DNA from 2 places in the Janibacter terrae genome. Region 1 is predicted to be linked to the other one. Evidence: predicted binding sites of a transcription regulator. Region 1 holds the regulator's gene; the other holds the start of a gene.
What was found. The regulator LexA, encoded in region 1, represses DNA repair genes until DNA is damaged. The targets are predictions, from matches to a motif close to TCGAACANNTGTTCGA.
Positions count from the first base shown of each region.

Region 2: V3C34_RS01710 (HNH endonuclease signature motif containing protein) is a predicted target of LexA. The motif match lies at 3,059-3,074, and genes of this name have one in related genera.

Region 1 covers NZ_CP144167.1:1,706,547-1,714,456, reverse strand. The annotation lists gene V3C34_RS08460 (vitamin B12-dependent ribonucleotide reductase) at 1-1,767, opposite strand, end outside; gene nrdR (transcriptional regulator NrdR) at 1,835-2,293, opposite strand; gene V3C34_RS08450 (LysM peptidoglycan-binding domain-containing protein) at 2,592-2,972, opposite strand; gene lexA (transcriptional repressor LexA) at 3,182-3,943, shown strand; gene V3C34_RS08440 (Sir2 family NAD-dependent protein deacetylase) at 3,918-4,763, opposite strand; gene V3C34_RS08435 (LysR family transcriptional regulator) at 4,842-5,765, shown strand; gene V3C34_RS08430 (ABC transporter ATP-binding protein) at 5,758-7,386, opposite strand; gene V3C34_RS08425 (DUF1611 domain-containing protein) at 7,383-7,910, opposite strand, start outside.
Region 2 covers NZ_CP144167.1:333,437-341,346, forward strand. The annotation lists gene V3C34_RS01705 (DEAD/DEAH box helicase) at 1-1,475, opposite strand, end outside; gene V3C34_RS01710 (HNH endonuclease signature motif containing protein) at 1,679-3,055, opposite strand; gene V3C34_RS01715 (acyl-CoA synthetase) at 3,178-4,593, opposite strand; gene V3C34_RS01720 (SLC13 family permease) at 4,590-5,948, opposite strand; gene V3C34_RS01725 (IclR family transcriptional regulator) at 6,038-6,790, shown strand; gene V3C34_RS01730 (calcineurin-like phosphoesterase family protein) at 6,946-7,910, shown strand, end outside.

The DNA of each region.
Region 1 (7,910 bases):
CGCGCGCGGGATCGTCAGGTTGACGATCTGCATCGAGCCGCCGCCGACGAGCTTCTTGAACTTCACGAGCGAGAAGTCGGGCTCGATGCCGGTGGTGTCGCAGTCCATCATGAAGCCGATGGTCCCGGTCGGGGCGAGCACCGACGCCTGGGCGTTGCGGTAGCCGTTCTTCTCGCCGACCTTGACGACCGCGTCCCACGCCTTGGTGGCGTAGGCGTGGATGTCCTTGTCCATCGTGTGCAGCGTGCGGATCTGGTCGTTGGCCGCCTGGTGCTTGCGCATGACGCGCTTGTGGGCGTCCGCGTTGCGGGCGTAGCCGTTGTACGGGCCGACGATCCCGGCGAGCTCCGCCGAGCGCTTGTAGGACGCACCGGTGAGCAGCGAGGTGATCGCGCCGGCGAGCGCACGGCCACCGTCGGAGTCGTAGCCGTGGCCGGTCGCCATGAGCAGCGCGCCGAGGTTGGCGTAGCCGATGCCCAGCTGGCGGTAGTCACGGGTCGTCTCGCCGATCGACTCGGTCGGGAAGTCCGCGAAGCAGATGGAGATGTCCATCGCGGTGATGACGAGCTCGGCGACCGCCTGGAAGCGGGCCGCGTCGAAGGTGTCGTCGTCCTTGAGGAACTTCAGCAGGTTGAGCGAGGCGAGGTTGCACGAGGAGTTGTCGAGCGACATGTACTCGCTGCAGGGGTTGGAGGCGGTGATGCGACCGGTCTCGGGGTTGGTGTGCCAGTCGTTGATCGTGCCGTCGTACTGGATGCCCGGGTCGGCGCACTCCCACGCGGCCTGGGCGATCTTGCCCATGAGCTCGCGGGCGTCGACGGTCTCGATGACCGAGCCGTCCATGCGGGAGGTCAGACCGAAGTCCGTGCCCTCCTCGACGGCGCGCATGAACTCGTCGGTGACACGCACCGAGTTGTTGGCGTTCTGGTACTGCACGGAGGTGATGTCGGCACCGCCGAGGTCCATGTCGAAGCCGGCGTCGCGCAGCGCGCGGATCTTGTGCTCCTCGCGCGCCTTGGTCTCGACGAACTCCTCGATGTCCGGGTGGTCGACGTCCAGCACGACCATCTTCGCCGCGCGACGGGTGGCGCCACCGGACTTGATGGTGCCCGCGGAGGCGTCGGCCCCGCGCATGAAGGAGACCGGGCCGGAGGCGGTGCCGCCGGAGGAGAGCAGCTCCTTGGAGGAGCGGATGCGGGAGAGGTTCAGGCCGGCACCGGAGCCGCCCTTGAAGATGAAGCCCTCCTCCTTGTACCAGTTGAGGATCGAGTCCATCGAGTCGTCGACCGAGAGGATGAAGCAGGCACTGACCTGCTGCGGGCTCTTGGTGCCGACGTTGAACCACACGGGCGAGTTGAAGCTGAAGATCTGGTGCAGGAGCGCGTAGGTCAGCTCGTGCTCGAAGACCTCCGCGTCGGCGTCGGTCGCGAAGTAACCGTGGTCCTTGCCCGCCTTGACGTAGGTGAGCACGACCCGGTCGATGAGCTGCTTGAGCCCGGCCTCACGCTCGGGCGAGCCGACGGCGCCGCGGAAGTACTTCGTCGTGACGATCGTGGAGGCGTTCACCGACCAGAAGTCGGGGAACTCGACCCCGCGCTGCTCGAAGATCGTCTCGCCGGTCTTCCAGTTCTGCTGGACGACGTCGCGCTTCTCCCACGTGACCTCGTCATAGGGGTGGACGCCCTCGGTCGTGTGGATGCGGTTGATCGTCAGGCCCTTGGTGCGGGACCCGCGACGGGCGCTGGGCTTGCCGGCGGTCTCGGTCATGCTCTCTCTCCTGGTCCGTGTGGTGACGGCTGTGCTGCTCGGGTGGTGCGAGTGGGTTCGTGCTGGGTCAGGTGGCCGCGGTGTGCTCGCGGCGAAGGGCGGTGATGGCCGCCTCGAAGTCGTCCAGGGAATCGAAGGACTGGTAGACGGACGCAAAACGTAGGTAGGCGACCTCGTCGAGCTCGCGCAGCGGCGGGAGGATCGCCATGCCCACCTCGTGCGCGTCGATCTCGGCGCTGCCCTGCGCCCGGATGCTCTCCTCGACGCGCTGGGCGAGGAGGGCGAGCTGGTCCTCGGTGACCGGTCGGCCCTGGCAGGCCTTGCGGACACCGGCCAGGACCTTGGCCCGGCTGAAGGGCTCGGCCGCACCAGACCGCTTGGTCACCGTGAGGCTCGCGCTCTCGAGGGTGGTGAAGCGGCGGCTGCACTCCGGGCACTGGCGGCGACGCCGGATGGCGCTGCCGTCGTCCGTGGTGCGGCTGTCGATGACGCGGGAGTCGTTGTGGCGGCAGAACGGGCAGTGCACGTCGGACTCCCTTCGTCGTGGCCGAAAGAACGGCTGGTCTGTGGATGGTGCGGTGGATGGCGTGGGGACGAACCCCGGATTTCTGTGGAGAACCGACCTCATCCTGTGCACTAGATGTGGACGAATGACAACGGTGTAACCACTAGATGTAGTGACCATTAGACGCCCCCGGAGCGCGTGACGCAAGTCCTGATCCACACCCGTCGACGAACGGCACGAGGGCCACCTCCACGTGCTGCGGAGGTGGCCCTCGGCCGGCCCGGACCCGGGTCGATGGGTCCGGGAGATCAGGTGCGACTCAGGGGGTCGGGATGGTCAGCGTCTGCCCCGCGTGCACGTACGAGGTCGACAGCCCGTTGGCCACCTGGAGGCGGGCGACGCCCTGCTGGACCGGCAGCTCGGGCAGCTCGGCGGCGGCGATCTGACCGAGAGTCTGCCCCGACCGGACGGTGACCTGCTCGGGCTGGGTCGCGGGCCCACCGAAGGCCATCGCGGCACCGGCGACGCTCGCGACCAGGAGCATCGAGGTCGTGACGGCCAGCCGACCGCGGCGGGTCATGCGCAGCCGGGTGGCGGGGCGGGCGAGGGCTGCATCGCCCGTGGGCACCGAGACGAGATGACGCGAGGGCGCCGGGCGCGCGCCGCGAAGGGGGGCGGGGGCGGCGGTGAGAGCGGTCATGCGGTCCTCCTGGCGGTGGCGGTTCTCTCGAACCGGTGTTCGATAGAACGTCTGTACGATGTCTAGCACGGGTGTTCGAAGAAAATCAAGGACACGCTCGAACAGATGTTTGAAATACCTGTTCGATCGGCCTACTGTCGTCGACACGGAGTAGTTGACCAGCGACCACCGACAACGGTGCCTCGCGGACACGGACGAAGGGTCGATCGATGAGCGGACAGGGCGAGGACACGGGCGAGGGCAACATCCACCAGCTCCCCGAGCGCGACACCGGGGACGGGTTGACCGCACGGCAGCGCAAGGTCCTCGAGGTCATCCGCAATGCCGTCGCGACGCGCGGCTACCCGCCGAGCCTGCGCGAGATCGGCGAGCTCGTCGGCCTCACCTCCCCCAGCTCCGTCGCCCACCAGCTCTCCTCCCTCGAGCGCAAGGGCTACCTGCGCCGCGACCCCAACCGCCCGCGGGCCATCGAGGTCATCTCCCCCGACGGCCACGACGCCCCGGCGGGCGAGGTCACCGACCTGGCCTCCATGCGGGGCGGCGCCGACCACGGCGATGCCGTCGTCGACCCGACCGGCTCCGGCGACGCGCGTCCCGAGGCCAGCTACGTCCCCGTCCTCGGCCAGATCGCCGCCGGTGTCCCGATCACCGCCGAGGAGGTCGTCGACGACGTCTTCCCCCTGCCCAAGCAGATCGTCGGCGAGGGCTCGCTGTTTCTGCTGAAGGTCGTCGGCGACTCGATGATCGACGCCGCCATCTGCGACGGCGACTGGGTCGTCGTGCGTCAGCAGCCGCAGGCGGACAACGGCGACATCGTCGCGGCCATGCTCGACAACGAAGCGACGGTCAAGACCTTCAAGCGCAAGGACGGCCACGTGTGGCTGCTCCCCCACAACCCCGCCTTCGACCCGATCGACGGCGACCACGCGACGATCCTCGGCAAGGTCACCGCGGTGCTGCGCCGCCTGTGACCGACAGCTCGAGGACCGCGTCGACGAGGGAGCGAAGGGAGTCCCGCAGCTCCCCGTCCACGCGGTGGTCGACGAGGTCGTCCCCCCGCGTGGGTCCGCGGGTGATCAGCGAGACCGGGATCCCGCGCTTGGCCGCGTGCCGCACGAACCGCAGCCCCGACATCACCTGCAGCGAGCTGCCCAGCACGAGCAGGCTCGGCGCGGCGTCGACGAGGTCGTAGCAGCGCTGCACGAGCGGCTTGGCGACCGATCCGCCGAAGAAGACGACGTCGGGCTTGAGCGTGTCGGCGCCGCACTCCTCGCAGCACGGGGCGACGAAACGGCCGACGTCGACCGACTCCAGCCGCACGTCGCCGTCGGGTCGGATCTCGTCGCTGTCGGCGTCGAAGCCGGGGTTGGCGGCGGCCATCCGCGCATCGAGGACCTGCCGGTCCACCCGTGTGCCGCAGGTCAGGCAGACCGCTTCGACGAGGTTGCCGTGCAGCTCGACGACGTCGCGGGTGTCGGCCGCCTGGTGCAGGCCGTCGACGTTCTGCGTGATGACGGGGCCGGCCGCCCCGATCTGCTGCAGCCGGGTGACCAGGTGGTGGGCGTCGTTGGGGCGCGCCGCGTGGAACCGCCGCCAGCCGACATAGCTGCGGGCCCAGTACCGCTGGCGCGCCTCGCTGCTCCCAACGAACTCGGAGTAGTGCATGGGCGACACCCGCCGTGTGCCGTCCGGCCCGCGGTAGTCCGGGATGCCGGAGTCGGTCGACATGCCGGCGCCGGTGAGCACGAGGGCCGGACCGGCCGACAGCACCCGGGCGATGTCCTCGATCACCGCACCAGTATGAGGTGCTCGGCGCCCTCGGGTGAGCGGGAGCGGCACCGGCCGAGCCGGACGACCTACCATGGCTCCATGATCGACGCCGCCGGGCTCCGCGTGATGCGGGCCATCGCCGAGGAGGGCAGCTTCACCGCCGCCGCCCTCGCTCTCGGCTACTCGCAGCCGGCGGTCTCCCAGATGGTCAAGCGCCTCGAGCAACGGACCGGGACCGTCCTCGTGGAGAAGGTCGGCCGCTCCGTGCGGCTCACCGAGGCCGGTGCGGTGCTCGCGCGCCACGCGACGCCGGTCCTCGCGGCGCTCGACGCCGCCGAGGAGGAGGTCGCCGCGATCGCCGGGCTGCGCTCCGGCCGGGTGCGGCTCATGGCCTTCCCCTCGTCGTCGGTCACCCTCGTCCCCCGCGCGCTGGCCGCGGTGCGGGCCGAGCACCCGGACCTGTCGGTGCAGTTCGCCGAGGCGGAGCCGCCCGAGTCGATCGCCGCGCTGCGCGCCGGCGACGTCGACCTCGCGGTGGCCTTCAGCTACGAGGGCAGCGACCTGGCCCGTGGCGAGGACCTCGAGGGCTTCGTCGTGCACCCCCTCATCGACGAGGAGGTCCGGGTCGCCCTCCCCCGTGACCACCCGCTGGCCGTCAAGGAGACGGTCTCGATGACCGACCTCACCGATGAGGACTGGATCGCCGGCTGCGCGCGCTGCCGGGGCCACCTGCTGAAGATCGCGCACGACGCGGGGTTCGCGCCCAAGGTGGCCTTCGAGACCGAGGACTACGTCGCTGTCCAGGGCTTCGTCGCCGCCGGTCTGGGTGTCGCGCTCATCCCCGACCTCATCCGCGCGGCGACGTCCAACGACGACGTCGTCATCCGCCCGCTCGACCCGAAGAGCCGACGCCGGATCCACGTCGTGACGACCGAGGACCTGCTGAAGGTCCCCGCGGTCGCGACGACCCTCGAGGCGCTCGTCGCCTCGGCCGCCGCGGCCACACCCTCGGCCGTCAGCTGACCGGCACCGCCCACTCCTGCCAGTCGTTGAGCAGCGCCTCCGGCCGGTCGGAGGCCATGATCACCACCCCCGGGTAGTCCTGGAGGATCCCCCGCAGCATCTCCCGACCCTGCGGACCCAGGTCGTCGTCGACGTGCTCGAGCAGGAGCAGTGCCGGCGCGCCGATGGTCGCGCGGGCGACCCACAGTCGAGCGATCTCCTGGCGCGTGAGCGGTTCACCGCCACGGCGAAGGGGGGTCCGCTCACCTTCCGGCAGGCTCGCCACCCGGTCGGCCAGGCCGACGGCTGCCAGGGCCGCGCTGCCCTCCCCTTCGTCCAGGTCGGGCTGGCGGTAGCGCACGGCGCGCGAGACGCTCCCCCGCTCGAGGCGGCCACCGACGGGTGCGTAGCCGACGCGCCGACGGCGGCTCCTGGGGCCGGTGTGCGCCAGGTCCTTGCCGTCGACGCACACCGAGACGCAGCCGTCGCGACCCGGCAGCGCGAGCGCGGTGAAGACCTCGCGGGCGTGCCAGGGCGCGCCCCCGCGGAGGACGATGCGCTCCCCCGGCTCGGCGAGCAGTCCGGGCATCGCGACGCCGTCGACGGTCAGGCCGCGCACGACGACCCGACCACCGCTGGAGACGTCCGGGTCGAAGACGGGCGCCGGGCGGGCGTCGACGGGCTCCAGGAGCAGGGGCGCGATGATCCGGCGAGCGGCCTTGTGGTTCTGCCGGTACTCGACGATGCGGCCGGCGTCGGCGACCGGGCCGGCGAGGATGCCGACGATCGTCAGGGCGACGGCGACCGAGGCGGCGGAGACGACGCCGAAGGCGCCGAGGGTCGCCGCGCCGGCCGACCCGGCGAGCGGGGCGACGAGGGCGCAGGCGCGCAGCAGGCCGGAGGTGCGGGCCCGGTGCACCGCCGCGTCGACGACCCGGGAGCCCGAGGTGTCGATCGCGCGCAGCTCCCGCTCGACACCGCCGGCGGCGGCGATGCCGGGGGCGGCGGTGACGGTGTCGGCGACGCGGGCCGCGAGCGAGCCGCGTCGGCGCCGCAGGAGCCGCGCCCGCTCGAAGGCCGAGCCCGAGACGCGGGCCAGCACCAGGCCGAGCACCACGAGCGGCACGGCGACGACGAGTGCGAGCTGCCAGCCGAGCGTCGCGAGCGCGAGGACCGAGCCGAGCACGAGCGGCCCGAGCGCGACGAGCGGGGCGATCCCGAGTGAGACCCAGTTGCGCACGCTCGCGAGGTCGTTGGTCGAGCGGGCGATCGTGATGCCGAGGGAGGGCGCCTCGGCGGAGGTCATCGCGTGCTGGACGAGACCGCGCCGGATCTGCTGGACGTAGTCCTGGCCGAGGCGCTCGGCGACGACCCGCTCGACGTAGCGCGTGACGCCGAGGCCCACGACGGTGACCACGAGGACCCCGAGATCGGCGAGCACCGCGCTCGGGGGCTGGCCGACGTCGCCGAGGAGCACGCCGACGAGCAGCCCCGCCGCGATGGCGCAGGCAGTGTGGGCGACCGCCGTCGCGACGAGCAGCGCCATGAGCAACCGGCGGCTGCCCCGCAGCAGCGCGGGCATGGGTGGGACGGCCTGCGCCTCGTGCTGCTCCGTGTCCTCGGGCGACGCGGTGCGGCTCATGATGCCTGCGCGCGGACCGACCGGTCCCGGAGGAGACCCAGGGCCACCTCCGGCTCACGCAGCTCGAAGGTGCCGATGACCGGCACGGAGAGGACCTCGCTCGCCTCGCGCGTCGCGAGCGGCGAGGAGGTGACCACGCCGGAGACGGCAGCGGTCGGGGCACCCGCCGCGTCGAGGACCTGCAGGCCGGCGACGGCGCCGAGCGCGTCCTGGGACGCGAAGACGACCCGGTCGACGCGCGCGTGGAACTCGGGGTCCTCGAGCAGGCGGCGCGTCTCCTCCTGGTAGACGCCGTCGGCGACCTCGATGATGACGACGTCGGGCGCGGTGGCGGCGAGCTCGTCGACCATGTCGACGAAGATCTCGCGGATGCGCTCGTGCCCGAGGCGGTAGGTCGCGGGGTGGCCGAAGTCGGTGAAGTCCAGGACCGTCGTCGCACCGGCGTCCCGGAAGTGGTTGGGGTCGTTGCCCGCGCCGGTGCCGGTGGACTTGCCCGCGGCGACGCGCAGACCGGCATTGGTCAG
Region 2 (7,910 bases), 1.4 Mb from region 1:
TGCTCGTACGCCGGCACGTCCTCCCCGTGCTCGACGACGACCCGCTCGTCGACCTCGAGCGCGGGCAGGACCTCGGTGACGACGGCGATCGCGGTGGCGCCGCGCAGCAGGACCTGCGGCACGAGGCGGCGCTGGGTGCTGCCGGTGGCGCGGACGACCGCCCCGGGGACCTCGCGGAGGTCGCCGAGCGCGGTCAGCAGCGCCTGCTCCCCCTTCGCGTCCCGCGGGACGGCTCCGCCGGCAGCCGCCGGGACGACGTGCTCCTGGCTGCCCGCCGCGTAGACGAACCCGAGGTCGAGGCGCAGGGCCTCCCTTTCGCCCCCGACGCGGATGTGCAGGCGAGGCGGGGTCGGCTCGGGCAGGTCCACGCTGCCGTCCGACGAGATGACCGTGACCTGCTCGCGAAGCCGACCGAGGTACATCGCGAGGAAGCGGTCGACGTCCGCCGCGGGGACGAGCACCTCGCCGCCGCGCAGCAGGTCGGTGGTGCCCGTCCCCAACGTCGCGGCGAAGGGGGCGAGGACCAGCTCCCCGTCCACGCTCGCCGAGAGCCCGTGGACGGGGTCACCGAGGAGGTGGACGTCGTCGGGCTCGATCGTGGGGTCGGGCCACACGATCTTCGGCGTCAGGCACACACCGTCCGCGTCGCGGGTGACGTCGACGACCGCCTCGACGGGCTCGGCCAGGAGGCGCGCCGGGTCCCCGTCGTCGCTGGCGAGGAGAGCGATACCGGCCTGCTCGGCCCGACGCAGAGCGATCCAGACCTCCCCGCCGAAGGCGTCGAGGTGGACGGCCGGTTCCTTGACCGCGTAGGACCGGGCCCTGGCGGCGGCCGGGTGCTGCAGGGCGAGCAGGAACCGCACCGCCCGTCGATGGCTCCGCTTGATGGCGACGGCGTTGTAGGACTCGCTGTCGGCCTCCGCCCAGGAGAACTTCTTGGCCCACCGGCCCAGTCGCGTCCACCGCGTGGGCCGGACGAGGAGCTTGCGGGAGTCGGCCGCCCCCCTCCCCCGCCCGGGTTCGATGACCGGCTCGAAGACCAGCGCCAGCACGTCGCCGTCGCGCAGGGGCTCGACCGGCGCGGGCGCCGACAGCCGCTCGAGGGTCGCCTCCCACGGGGCGGCGGGGGCGGTGTCGATCCCCGTGGGGCCCCCGAGGACGTCGCGGACGGTGAGGAGGACGGCCACCGCATGCTTGCAGCGCGCGCCGACCGGGCAGCTGCACCGGGAGCTCCACTCGGTGCGGGGAGCCCGGGAGTCGCCCTCGAGGGAGACGATCGTCTGGTAGGACTCGTGGCCGGACCCCAGCACCGTGGCGACGAGGACGCGACCCCGGTTGAGGGCCGCGGCCTGGGTGACCATCTCGTCCTCGGCGTAGCCATACCCCCGGTCGAAGGTGCCCTCGTCCGTGGCCGCCTCGATGTCGTCGTCCGTCAACGACAGCACCCAGTCGGCGGACTCGACCTTCCAGACCACGTCGTTGCTCCCTTCGCCCTCTGTGCCTGCAACCCACCCTAGGCAGGCCGTCCGTCAACGCTCGGCCCGACCGCTCCGTGTGGACGAAGGGGGTGTGCCGCCGGGTCTGGGGACGGCGCGGCATGTCTGTGGCCGGTCCCGTGGGGGCCGGGTCCGGAGCCCTTCGAGGCTCCTTCGTCGCACCTCAGGACAGCGCGTGGCAGCTAGGTGTGCCAGGTGACGCCGCAGGGGGTGGTGGTGGCGGTGAGGTCGTGTTGGTGGACGTGGGTGTGGTGGCGTTCGCAGAGGAGGGCGGCGTTGGACAGGTCGGTGGCCCCGCCGTGGGCCCAGTGGGTGATGTGGTGGGCGTCGGTCCATTGCGGGGGCATGGTGCAGCCGGGGTAGGTGCAGCCGCCGTCGCGCAACCACAGGGCTTTGCGTTGGCCGGGGGTGAACAGTCGGGTGGTGCGGCCGAGCTCGAGGGGTTCGTGGTTGGTACCCAAGATCGCGGGGATGATCCCGGCGGTGCAGGCCAGCTTGCGGACGGTGGTGGGGGTGAGGACCTGCCCGGTGGCGGTCAGGCCACCGGCGTGGCCCCCGCTGGGAGGGTCGAAGGCTGCCCCGCCGAACATTTGGCCGGTGGCGTCGGGGGCGTGGCCGGACAGGTCCTGCCCGCAGGCGACGCACCGGCCGTGCGCTGAGGAGAGGGCGTGGAGGCTGATGGTCACCAGGATCTGGGCCTTGTCGGCCCGTGGGACGCCTTCGGGCGCGGCGACGCCGCGGCTGATGATCGACAGCAGCGCGTCGGCGCGGCGCCGGGCCGGGGTCCGCTCGTCCGGGGCGCCGTCGGGTCCCTTGACCGGTGCGGACAACGCGGCCAGCGCGGCGTCGAGGATCGCGGCGCCCTCGGGGTCGAGGTCGACGCGGTAGCGGGTCATCCCGCACGGGCCGGGGGCCTTGGTCAACGAGCGGGAGGCCTTGGCTGCGGCGTCCTCGTCGTCCAGGTCCTGCTCCGGGCGCAGCATCCGCCCGGTCTGGGTGATCGCGGCCGCGAGCTTCTTCTCGTCCAACCCGCCGACCCGGTCGGTGACCCGGGCCCCGTCGGGCGAGGTCAGCACCTCGTCCCGGGCGGCCCGGGTCAGGACTGCCAGGTCCTCCTCGAGGAGGTCCGGGTCGGCGACCCGGCGCACCGACTCGTGGAAGCGCACCAGCTGGTCGGCCTTGCCCAACGGCAGGTCACCGGCCTCGAAGGCCTGCGTGATCTCACCCGTCGCCCCTGCAGCGCCGGCGACCCGCACCACCCGCGCGACGTGCTGGGCCGAGGGGCGGGGCGCGCGGCGCCCTTCGTTGACCCCGACCCAGTCGTGCGCCGACCACGACCCCTGGCCCGGCAGGCCCCGCGAGATCCCTTCGCGCACCAGCTGCACCTCGGCGACCTCCAGCAGCTGCCGGGCCCGACCGATCAACGCCAGCCCGTCTGCGACGTCCGGGTCGGGCAGCTGCCAGGCCGTGCCCGGGTCGGAGTACACCAACGAGCGCAGCGCGTCCCGCAGGCCACCCATGAGGCCTGTGTCGCGGTACTGCAGCGGCGTCGCTGTCATGATTCGATCATATGTTCGATGATGTGCATCACACGGGACCGACACGCCGTGTGGACAAGAACCCGCAATCACGGGGTCTGTGGACCCGGCCCGGCGCCCTACGCGGCAGTCACGGGCCGGAGCTAGACCACGCCGTCCAGCTGCTTCTTCTGGATCTTGCCCATCGCGTTGCGCGGCAACGAGTCCGTGAAGCGCACCTCACGCGGACGCTTGTGCCACGCGAGCTCCTCGGCGACGTGCGCGACGAGGGTCGCGGCGACGGCGTCGTCGGCCCGACCGCTCGGCACGACCCAGGCCACGATCCGCTGGCCGAGGTCGGGGTCGGGCACGCCCGCGACAGCGACCTCGGCGACCTCCGGGCGACCGAGCAGCGAGGCCTCGATCTCGCCGGCGCCGACGCGGTAGCCACCGGACTTGATGAGGTCGACGGACTCGCGGCCGACGATGCGATGGAACCCGCCGTCGTCCCACGCGGCCATGTCGCCGGTGACGAACCACCCGTCCTGCGTGAAGGACGCCGCCGTCGCGTCGTCCCTGTTGAGGTAGCGGTCGAAGAGCATGGAGCCCCGCACCTCGAGCCGGCCGATCGTCTCCCCATCGGCCGGGACCGCACGTCCGTCGTCGGTCCGGATGCGGGTCTCGGCGTCACCGACCGGCAGACCGACCCAGCCGCGGCGACGCTCACCATCGGCGCGTGTGCTCAGGGTGATCATGGTCTCCGTCATGCCGTACCGCTCGATCGGCGCCTGCCCCGTGAGCTCACGGATCGCGTCGAAGACCGGCACGGGCAGCGGCGCGCTCCCCGACACGAGGAGGCGCGCGCTGGACAGCGCCCGGGCGGAGGTCGGGTCGGCGGCCACCCGCGACCAGACCGTGGGCACGCCGAAGTACATCGAACCGCGGGCGGCGGCGTAGCGCTCCGGGCGCGGCCGACCCGTGTGGTGCAGCCGGCCGCCGAGGCGCAGCGGACCGAGCATGCCGAGGATCAACCCGTGGGTGTGGAAGAGCGGCAGACCGTGGACGAGCAGGTCGTCGGCGGTCCACTCCCAGGCCTCGGCGAGGCCGTCGAGGCCGGAGGCCATGGCCGCCTGGCTGAGGGTCACGCCCTTGGGGGCCCCGGTCGTGCCGGAGGTGTAGAGGATGATCCCGGTCCGGTCGGGGCCGGGCGTCGGGGGCAGCCCGGGCGATCGCCCGCCCGTGACGTCCACCGGGAGCGAAGGGAGCGACACCCCCTCTTGCGCCGCCCCGACCCAGGCGGTCGCGGCCGAGTCGCGGAGCACGTGCTGCACCTCGCCGGCACCGGCGTCCGGTGGGACGGGGACGGCCGGCACGCCGGCGAGCAGGCAGCCGATGACCGCGACCGCGGTCTCGACGCGGGGCTCGGCGCGCACCGCGACCGGGCCGTCGTCGGGCAGCGACGCGGCGAACCGCGCTGCGGCGTCGACGAGCTGGTGGCTGCCGAGGGTCGTGCCGTCGACGGTCAGGGCGTCGGGTCGGTCCGGTCCGTCGAGCAGGCCCTGGATTAGGGAGGAGGTCATGCGATCACCTTGCCGGGGAGGATGAGCAGGAGCGTCAGGGCGATGGGGCCGACGGCGACCATCGCGAGCCCCCACCGGGTGAGCAGGGAGGTCAGCCGGGGCCGGTCCTCCGCCTCGGCGGTCGCCACGTACGTCGCGCCGACGGTCGAGAAGGGTGAGACGTCCACGATCGACGCACACACGCCGATGGCGCAGATGAGCGCCCACCCGGGGACTCCCCCTTCGCTGATGAGGGGGAGGGAGAGCGGCACGAGCGCCGCCAGCATGCCGGTCGTCGACGCGAAGGCGGAGATGAGCCCGGCGACGACGCACAGGAGGAAGGCGGCGAGGATCGGGGTGCCCAGGGCGGCGGCGCTCTCGCCGAGCATGTCGAGCACGCCCATCTCCTTGAGCACGCCGACGTAGGTGATGATGCCGCCGACCAGCAGCACGGAGCCCCAGTCGATGCGGGTCATGGCTCGCTTGCCGGCCGCCGGGTCGATGACGGCGAGCAGGGCACCGAGCGCGAAGCCGAGGACACCGATGTCCGGCTCGCCACCCGTGACGGCGATGACGACCACGCTGATGACGAGGGCGGCCATCGCCACGAGGGTCACGACCTGCAGGGTGGTCGGCGGGGCGACGGTGCCGTCGGTGACGGCCTCGCGGACGGCCGTGGCCTGCGTCTTGAGCTGGAGCGAGGACTGGCCGTAGCCACCGATCTCGCGCCCGGTCCCGGAGCCTCCGGTCGGGCCGGCGACGGCAGGCTCCTCGGTCACCGGGCGAGGACGACGCCCGAACATCAGGTGGGCCACGGCGAGGAGCACGAGGTTCATCGCGAGCGCCAGGCCGAAGAGCAGCATGGGGTTGAGATCGATCCCGGCACTGTCGGCCGTGCCCCAGGTGATGATGCCGAAGAGGCTCGTCGGGGCGAAGGCACCCGCGGACAGGCCGGTACCCATGGCCAGCGCCATGAGCATCGGGTCGAGACCGCGCCGCGCGGCGACGGTCATGCCCACGGGTGCCATGACGAGGCCGCCGAGCGGGGCGCCCATCGCGGAGATCGCGGCGGTGAGCAGGAAGAAGACGAGAGGGAAGAGCCCGTCCCGGCCTCCGACGCGGCTGATGACGGCGTCGATGAGCCACTCGATCGTGCCGTTGCTGTGCGCGATGCCGAAGAAGTACGTGACGCCGACGAGCAGGACGAGGATCGAGAGCGGGAACCCGCCGATGACGTCCTCGAGGGCCATGTCGGCCAGCCCGAGGCCGACGGCCGCGGCGAAGGGGAACATCACCAGCCCGATGTTGACGTTGCGGATCGCCGCGAGGGCGAAGACGGCGACGAAGGTCGCCAGGGCGAGTAGCTGCACGAGCATGGGCACTCCTTTGTGGTCCACTGTGCGGTCCGTTGGTCTATTGTTTGGACCAGACGCACCGTACTGCCCAGCACGCCGAGGAGCAACACATGTCCGGTAACCAGCCCACCCACAGCGTCGTCAGCGCCTTCCGGGTGCTCGAGACGGTCGCCGACCTGCAGCCGGTCGGGCTGTCCGAGCTCGCCCGAGAGGTCGGCCTGCCGAAGAGCACCACCCAGCGCATGCTCACCACGCTCGCGGAGATCGGGTGGCTGCGGGCCACCCAGGAGTCGCCGACCCGGTGGGGCCTGACCTACCGGGCGCTCCGGCTCAGCCGCAGTGTCGACGGCCGCTCGGGGCTGCGCGATGTCGCGCTGCCGGTGATGAGCGAGCTGCAGCTCGCGACGACCGAGACGATCCACCTCGCCGTCCCGGACGGTGATGCGCTGGTCCTGCTCGAGCGCCTCGACACCTCGCACCGCCTCCGGGCCTTCCTGGCGCTGGGCACCCGCATCCCCTTCCATGCGTCCGCCACCGGCCTCGCCTACCTGTCGGCCTCGAGCGATGCGGAGATCGACGACCGCCTCCGCGCGGACCTGGCGCCGCAGACCCGCGACACCCTCGTCGACCCCGACGCGGTGCGCGCGGCCATCGCCGAGGTCCGGGCTCGCGGTTGGTCCATCAACCCGGGTGGGCTGTCCGAGGGGATCACCGCCGTGGGTGCGCCGATCGTCGACCGCACCGGCCACCCGGTCGGCGCGATGTCGGTCTCGGGACCGAGCAGCCGGATCACCCCGGACCGTTTCGACGGGCTCGGGGCCCAGGTGGCGGCGGCCGCCGGCCGCATCGGCCGCGCCCTCTGAGCCGAGCGCTGACCATTTCCTGGCCGGGAGTTCACCGGCCGTGGCCCGAGGGGCCGCCGGGACTCGTCCCGGACGTCAGGGACGGTTCACCCGGGCGCGGGAGCGTCGAGTCGGCCGCCACGAACGGTCATCCCCCCACCAAGGAGCCCCGCACCATGCCCCTGCACACGCCACGCATCCTCCCGCCCGCCGTCACCGGCGCCCTCGCACTCTGCCTGACCGCCGCCATCGCGGCCCCCCTCGCGACCACCGCGACGGCCTCCCCTTCGTCCGCCGCCGAGCGCCCCGCGAGCGCCTGGTCCGAGACCGCCTACCGCGGCGCGGTCGAGGTCGTGCCCGGCACGGACGAGGCCAAGGACACGATCGACGGCGTCGTCTTCGACGACCGCGACAAGGACTCGACCCAGGACCGCGGCGAGCGCGGCATCAAGGGCGTCACGGTCTCCAACGGCCGCGAGGTCGTCACGACCGACGCCAAGGGTCGCTACGAGCTGCCCGTCGACGACAACACCAATGTCTTCGTCACCCAGCCCGCTGGCTACGAGGTCCCCGTCGACGAGGACAACATCGCCCAGTTCTCCTACGTCCACCTGCCGAAGGGCTCGCCGGAGCTGAAGTACGGCGGCATCGAGGCGACCGGCCCGGCCCCGGAGGCCGTGAACTTCCCCCTCGCGCAGTCCACCGCGACGAAGAAGCCCCAGCAGGACTGCATCATGGGCGGCGACATCCAGACGTACAACCAGACGCAGGTCGAGTACGCGCGCAAGGGCGCGTTCGCCGACCTCGCCGCCCGCGACGACTACACCTCGTGCGGCGCGCTCTTCCTCGGCGACATCGTCGGTGACGACCTCTCGCTGTACGCGCAGACGCGTGAGCTCACCGGCATGATCAACGGTCCCGCCCGCCTGCTCCCCGGCAACCACGACCTCGACTTCGACGCGGCGGACAGCCAGAACCGCTTCGACACCTACCGCTCGCAGTTCGGCGCCGACTACTACTCCTACGACGTCGGCGACCTGCACATCGTCGCGCTCGACTCGGTCCAGTACCGCGCGGGCCAGTCCTACACCGGCGGCCTCGGCGAGGAGCAGCTCGAGTGGCTGCGCAACGACATCGCGGC